2 regions of the Streptomyces sp. JH002 genome follow, and region 2 is predicted to be linked to the other one. Evidence: riboswitches for the same ligand, from Rfam matches in the RefSeq annotation. Region 2 holds a riboswitch; the other holds the start of a gene.

Region 1 (3,251 bases), 1.1 Mb from region 2:
CGTACGGGGTGTTCGCCACGGTAGTGGTGGTCGAGCGGCCCTTCGGGCGTTGCCATGCGGGAGGTTCCTCCGAACCAGGGCGGATCTCAGCATTCCACAGCAAGCGCAGTAAGCGCTTTCCAAGGGACTCTACTCCTCGCCGAACCGGGCCCGACAGGGCGTTCGGAGGGTGAACCGGGCGCGCGGGCTCTTTGCCTCAGAGGCAAAGCATTTGCCTCTGAGGCGAAATCCTGCTTGCATCGGAGCCATGAACTCCGAGCTGCCGGCGATGGCACCCCGGCTGCGCGAGCTGCGCGGCAGGGCCGGGCTGACCCTGGAGTCGGCCGCCGGCCGGGCCGGGCTCTCCCCCGCCCATCTGTCCCGGCTGGAGACCGGACAGCGCCAGCCCTCGCTGCCCCTGCTGCTGTCCCTGGCCCGGATCTACGGTACGACGGTGGCCGAGCTGCTCGGCGAGCTGCCCGCCGCCGCCGACCCCGTCGTGCGCGGCGGCCCGCAGGCCGGGCCCGGCGCCCGCGAGGCGGACGGCTGGACGTACTGGCCGGCGGGCGGGCCCGCCCGCGCCATGCAGGCGCTGCGGGTCCGGGTGCCGTACGGCGGCGGCCAGGACGACCTCGTACGGGTGCACGCCGGCGAGGAGTGGCTGTACGTGCTCGGCGGCCGGCTGCGGCTCACCCTCGGCGAGGCGCGGCATCTGCTGGAGCCCGGCGACAGCGCGCACTTCGACTCGCTCACCCCGCACCGGATCGGCGCCGCCGATCCCGAGGGTGTGGAACTGCTGTTCGTGCACACCCTGCTGCGCAGCGGGGCCGCCCAGCTCTGCCTGGGCGGCGACGGAAGGGAGACGGTCCTGCCATGACGCCACGCGAGGAGCACGGGGAACCCACCGAAGACACGCCGGCGGCGGCACCCGTACCAGCCGCACCACCCGCGCCGGCCGGAAAGCGCGAGAAGAGCGGCGAGCTGCCGCCCGGCTTCCTGCCCCGGCTGTTCCTGTACGGGGTGCTGGGCCACGTGGTGGTCGCGCTGATCTTCCTCATGGTGTGGGCGGGTTCGCGCGCCCAGTGACGCGTCCGGCATACGAACGGGGTGTCCGGTGACGGGGTGGACCGCTTAGGGTGGCGGACGCAGCTGGTTCGCCCTGCCCGCCAGGCAGACGCGTCGTAAGAGGGAACCCGGTGGGAATCCGGGACTGCCCCGCAGCGGTGAGCGGGAACGACCGCCGTCATACGCACTGGAGCCGATGCCCGGTTCTGGGAAGCGACGGCCACTAGGAAGCCTCGTCATCCGGCGAGCAACGCCCGCGAGTCCGAAGACCTGCCACTGTCCGCGCGCATCCGTGCGCGGTTCCCGGTGACCCTCGAGGGTGGGTCGGCGTCACGCGTCGGGCGACCGGCGGGCTCCGTCCCGCGCGCGCCCGGGCGATCGCCCCTTCGCGCCCCCGCAGTGGTCCACCGGACACCGGAGTGACACTCGCGAAGGAGAGTTCCGTGACCGCACAGTCCGCAGCCGCGGCAGCACGGGCCACCGTGTACGGCGTACCCCGGCAGGGGCCCGACCGGGAGCTGAAGAGGGCCATCGAGGGGTACTGGAAGGGCCGCACCGACGCCGCCGCCCTGCACGGTACGGCCGCCGCACTGCGCCGCGACAACTGGCGCCGGCTGGCCGAGGCCGGCGTCCACGAGGTACCCACCGGCGACTTCTCGTACTACGACCATGTCCTGGACACCGCCGTCATGGTCGGGGCCGTCCCCGCGCGGCACCGGGCCGCCGTCGCCGCCGACCCGCTGGACGGCTACTTCGCCATGGCGCGCGGCACCCAGGACGTGGCGCCGCTGGAGATGACGAAGTGGTTCGACACCAACTACCACTATCTCGTCCCCGAGCTGGGTCCTGACACCGTCTTCAGCGCCGACTCCACCACCCAGGTCGCGCAGCTGACGGAGGCGCTGACGCTGGGTCACACCGCGCGCCCGGTGCTGGTGGGCCCCGTCACCTTCCTGCTGCTGGCCAAGCCGGCGCCGGGGGTGGCCGACGACTTCGAGCCGCTGACGCTGCTGGACCGGCTGCTGCCGGTGTACGCGGAGGTGCTGGCCGATCTGCGGGCGGCGGGCGCCCGCTGGGTGCAGCTGGACGAGCCGGCGCTGGTCGCGGACCGGACACCGGCCGAACTGAACGCCACCGCCCGCGCGTACCATCAGCTGGGTGCGCTGACCGACCGGCCGCAGCTGCTGGTCGCCTCGTACTTCGACCGGCTCGGCGAGGCGCTGCCGGTGCTGGCGAAGTCCCCGGTCGAGGGCCTCGCGCTGGACTTCACCGGCCCCGCCGCGGCGAACCTGCCGGAGCTGGCCGCCGCCGGCGGGCTGCCGGGCAAGCGCCTGGTGGCGGGCGTGGTGGACGGTCGCAATGTGTGGATCAACGATCTGGGTGCGTCGCTGAGCACCCTGGGCACGCTGCTGGGTCTCGCGGACCGGGTGGACGTGGCGGCCTCCTGCTCACTGCTGCACGTGCCGCTGGACGCCGCGGCGGAGCGGGACATCGATCCGCAGCTGGCCCGCTGGCTGGCGTTCGCCGTGCAGAAGACCGAGGAGATCGTCACCCTGGCGCGCGGCCTGTCCGAGGGCACCGGGGCGATCACCGCCCGGCTGGCCGCCAACCGCGCCGATCTGGCCTCCCGGGCCAACTCGCCGCTGGCCCACGACCCGGCGGTGCGGGCCCGTACCGCCGCCGTGACGGACGCCGACGCGCGCCGCTCCGCCGCCTACCCGGAGCGGGCGGCGGCGCAGCACGACCGGCTGGGGCTGCCGCTGCTGCCGGTGACCACCATCGGGTCCTTCCCGCAGACCGGGGAACTGCGCACGGCGCGCGCCGATCTGCGGGCCGGGCGCATCGACGAGACCGCCTACGAGGGCCGGATCGCGACCGAGATCCATGAGGTGATCGGTTTCCAGGAGCGCGCCGGGCTCGATGTGCTGGTGCACGGCGAGCCCGAACGCAACGACATGGTGCAGTACTTCGCCGAACAGCTGACCGGCGCGCTGACCACCCGGCACGGCTGGGTGCAGTCCTACGGCACCCGGTACGTGCGGCCGCCGATCCTGGCCGGGGACCTCTCGCGCCCGGAGCCGATGACGGTGCGCTGGACGCGGTACGCGCAGTCGCTGACCGAGCGGCCGGTGAAGGGCATGCTGACCGGTCCGGTGACGATGCTGGCCTGGTCCTTCGTGCGGGACGACCAGCCGCAGGCGGAGACC
Region 2 (3,251 bases):
GCTGCTGGTCAAGGGCGGCCGCTCCCGCTACGCGTGGGTGACCGGGGTGCCGCTGGTGTGGATCTCGATCGTGACGCTGACCGCGAGCTGGCAGAAGGTGTTCTCCGCCGACCCGGCGGTGGGCTTCCTCGCCCGCCGCTCGCAGTACCAGGACGGAATCGACGCCGGACAACTGCTGCCGGGCGCCAAGGACATGTCCGACATGCAGACCATCGTGAACAACGCCACCATCACCGCCGCCATCACCGGGCTGCTGGCGGTCCTCGTCCTGGTGGTCTTCGCCGACGCCGCACGGATGATCGCCAAGGCGCTGCGCGACCCGGGCTCGGTCTCCCTCCAGGAGGCCCCGTTCGTGGAGTCCCGGCTGATCGCCCCCGCCGGGCTGATCGCCACCAAGGAGGAGAAGGCCGAACTGGTGGCCGCCGGGCTCGGGCCCGAGGGCGGCATCCCGGCCGCCAGGGACGGCGAGGCGGGCGGCGAGCGCACCCCCGAAGGGGCCAGGGAATGACCGCGACGGACGGTACGACCGGCGCGGTACGGACCACCACGGTGGCCCGTACCGCGCGCCGGGTCGGCGGCTGGCTGCGCTGGTACGTGCGGGAGGTCACCGGCGAGAGCGCCTACGACCGTTACACGGCCCGCGCCCGGGCCCAGGACCCGACGGTACGGGTGCTGAGCCGGCGCGAGTTCGAACGGATGCGGATGGACGCCAGGGCCTCCGAGCCGGGCGCCGGCGCCGGCTGCTGCTGACGCGTCCCACCCCGCCCGGTGGCATCGGACGCCGACGGCACACCGCTCGGCTCCCTCACCCTCGTCCCGGACGCCGGGCCCTACGTCGACATCGCCGTCGCCCCCGAGGAGGCCGAGTTCCGGCTGCTGGCCGTACGGAGCGAGGCGCGCGGCCGGGGGGGTCGGCGAGGCGCTGGTGCGGGAGTGTCCGAGCCGGGCGCGCCCGGCCGGGAAACGGCGTGTCGTCATCTCCGGTTCGTCGCAGATGCACACAGCGCACAGACTCTACGGGCGGCTCGGCTTCGTTCGGGCCCCGGAGCGCGACCGGGACCCGTTCCCGGGAGTCACACTTCACGTGTTCGCACGTGAGCTGTGACCGTAAGTATGACGACGAACACTACATATGGTGGTGCTCGCTTCCCTCGGCACTAGATGTATGCTCGTGCTCGCTGTCGTCGCAGGGGAATCCGGTGTGATTCCGGAACTGTCCCGCAACGGTATGTGATGGGCTGATTTCAGATGGTCCGTCATGAGTCCGAACACCTGCCGTCAGTATCGAGAACGTCCGGGCCTCGTGGGCTGGGCCGGTGGACGCTGCGCGGTATACGTCATGTGAGCCTTTGCCTTGCTACACGTATGCCCGCATGCGCCCGTCGTGCGTAGCCCCTGAAGGTGTCCCTGCGATATGAGGGAGAGCATCGCGTGACCATCGCACCCGTCGCCCCAGCGGAGCCGGCCTCAGCCGAACTGCTGCGCACCGTGAGCGACCTCACCGCCGATCTGCCCGCCACCGACCCCGCGCGGGTCACGGCGGCCGTGATCCGCGGCCGGCAGGCCGACTCCGACGCGGCCGAACTCCGCTCGCTCGCCATCGAGGCCGCCGCCGGCCTCATCGGCGAGGAGCCCGAGTACTCGCGGCTCGCCGCCCGATTGCTCACCCTCGCCGTGCGCGAGGAAGCCGCCGGGCAGGGCGCGGTCACCTTCTCCGACTCGATCGCCGCCGGGCAGCGCGAGGGCCTGATCGCCGACACCACCGCCGAGTTCGTCGAACTCCACGCGGAACGGCTGAACGCCCTGGTGGAGCAGGCGATCGCGGACGGCGCGGATGACCGGTTCGGCTACTTCGGACTGCGCACCGTCGAGTCCCGCTACCTGCTGCGCCACCCGCACACCCGCAAGGTGATCGAGACCCCTCAGCACTTCCTGCTCCGGGTGGCCTGCGGCCTCGCCGAGGACCGCTCCGAGCGCGCCCTGGAGGAGGTGGCACGGCTGTACGGGCTGACCAGCTCGCTCGCCTATCTGCCGTCCTCCCCCACCCTGTTCAACTCCGGCACCCGGCACCCGCAGATGTCCTCCTGCTACCTGCTGGACTCGCCGCTGGACGAGCTGGACTCCATCTACGAGCGCTACCACCAGGTCGCGCGGCTCTCCAAGCACGCCGGCGGCATCGGCCTGTCCTACTCCCGCATCCGGGCCAGGGGCTCGCTGATCCGCGGCACCAACGGCAAGTCGAACGGCATCGTGCCGTTCCTGCGCACCCTGGACTCCTCGGTCGCCGCCGTCAACCAGGGCGGCCGGCGCAAGGGCGCGGCCTGCGTGTACCTGGAGAGCTGGCACGCCGACCTGGAGGAGTTCCTGGAGCTGCGGGACAACACCGGTGAAGAGGCGCGCCGCACCCACAACCTGAACCTGGCGCACTGGATCCCGGACGAGTTCATGCGCCGGGTGGAGGCCGACGCCGAGTGGTCGCTGTTCTCGCCGTCCGAGGTGCCCGAGCTGGTGGACCTGTGGGGCGACGCGTTCGACGCCGCCTACCGCAAGGCGGAGGCCGAGGGCCGCGCCGCCAAGCGGGTGCCCGCCCGGCAGCTGTACGCGCGGATGATGCGGACCCTTGCGCAGACCGGCAACGGCTGGATGACGTTCAAGGACGCCGCGAACCGTACCGCCAACCAGACGGCCGAGGCCGGCTCGATCGTGCACTCCTCGAACCTGTGCACCGAGATCATCGAGGTCACGGACGACGGCGAGACCGCCGTGTGCAACCTCGGCTCCATCAACCTGGCCGCGCACCTGGGCGCCGACGGTGACATGGACTGGGAGCGGATCGACGCCACCGTGCGCACGGCCGTGACCTTCCTGGACCGCGTGGTGGACATCAACTTCTACCCGACGAAGGAGGCCGCCGCCTCCAACAGCCGCTGGCGGCCGGTCGGGCTGGGCCTGATGGGTCTCCAGGACGTCTTCTTCCGGCTGCGGCTGCCCTTCGACTCCCCCGAGGCGAAGGCGCTGTCCACCCGGATCTCCGAGCGGATCATGCTGGCCGCGTACGAGACCTCCGCAGATCTGGCGGAGCGGCACGGCCCGTTCGAGAACTGGGAGAAGACCCGGACCGCGCGCGGCGTCCTGCACCCCGACCACTACGCCGACGCCCAGGTGACCTGGCCGGAGCGGTGGGAGGCGCTGCGTACCCGCATCGCCGGCACCGGCATGCGCAACTCGCTGCTGCTGGCGATCGCGCCGAC

What was found. Region 2 has a riboswitch for cobalamin ahead of H7827_RS08065 (ribonucleoside-diphosphate reductase subunit alpha). Riboswitches for the same ligand answer to the same signal wherever they lie in the genome.
Region 1: linked by a shared signal. The riboswitch ahead of metE (5-methyltetrahydropteroyltriglutamate--homocysteine S-methyltransferase) and the one ahead of H7827_RS08065 (ribonucleoside-diphosphate reductase subunit alpha) in region 2 are both predicted to bind cobalamin.

What each region holds. Positions count from the first base shown of each region.
Region 1 covers NZ_CP087989.1:754,738-757,988, forward strand. Annotated here, with positions in the region: gene H7827_RS03130 (ABC transporter ATP-binding protein) at 1-56, opposite strand, end outside; gene H7827_RS03135 (helix-turn-helix domain-containing protein) at 248-856, shown strand; gene H7827_RS03140 (hypothetical protein) at 853-1,065, shown strand; cobalamin riboswitch at 1,130-1,320, shown strand; gene metE (5-methyltetrahydropteroyltriglutamate--homocysteine S-methyltransferase) at 1,488-3,251, shown strand, end outside.
Region 2 covers NZ_CP087989.1:1,872,685-1,875,935, forward strand. Annotated here, with positions in the region: gene H7827_RS08055 (carbon starvation CstA family protein) at 1-508, shown strand, start outside; gene H7827_RS08060 (YbdD/YjiX family protein) at 505-750, shown strand; cobalamin riboswitch at 1,136-1,294, shown strand; gene H7827_RS08065 (ribonucleoside-diphosphate reductase subunit alpha) at 1,432-3,251, shown strand, end outside.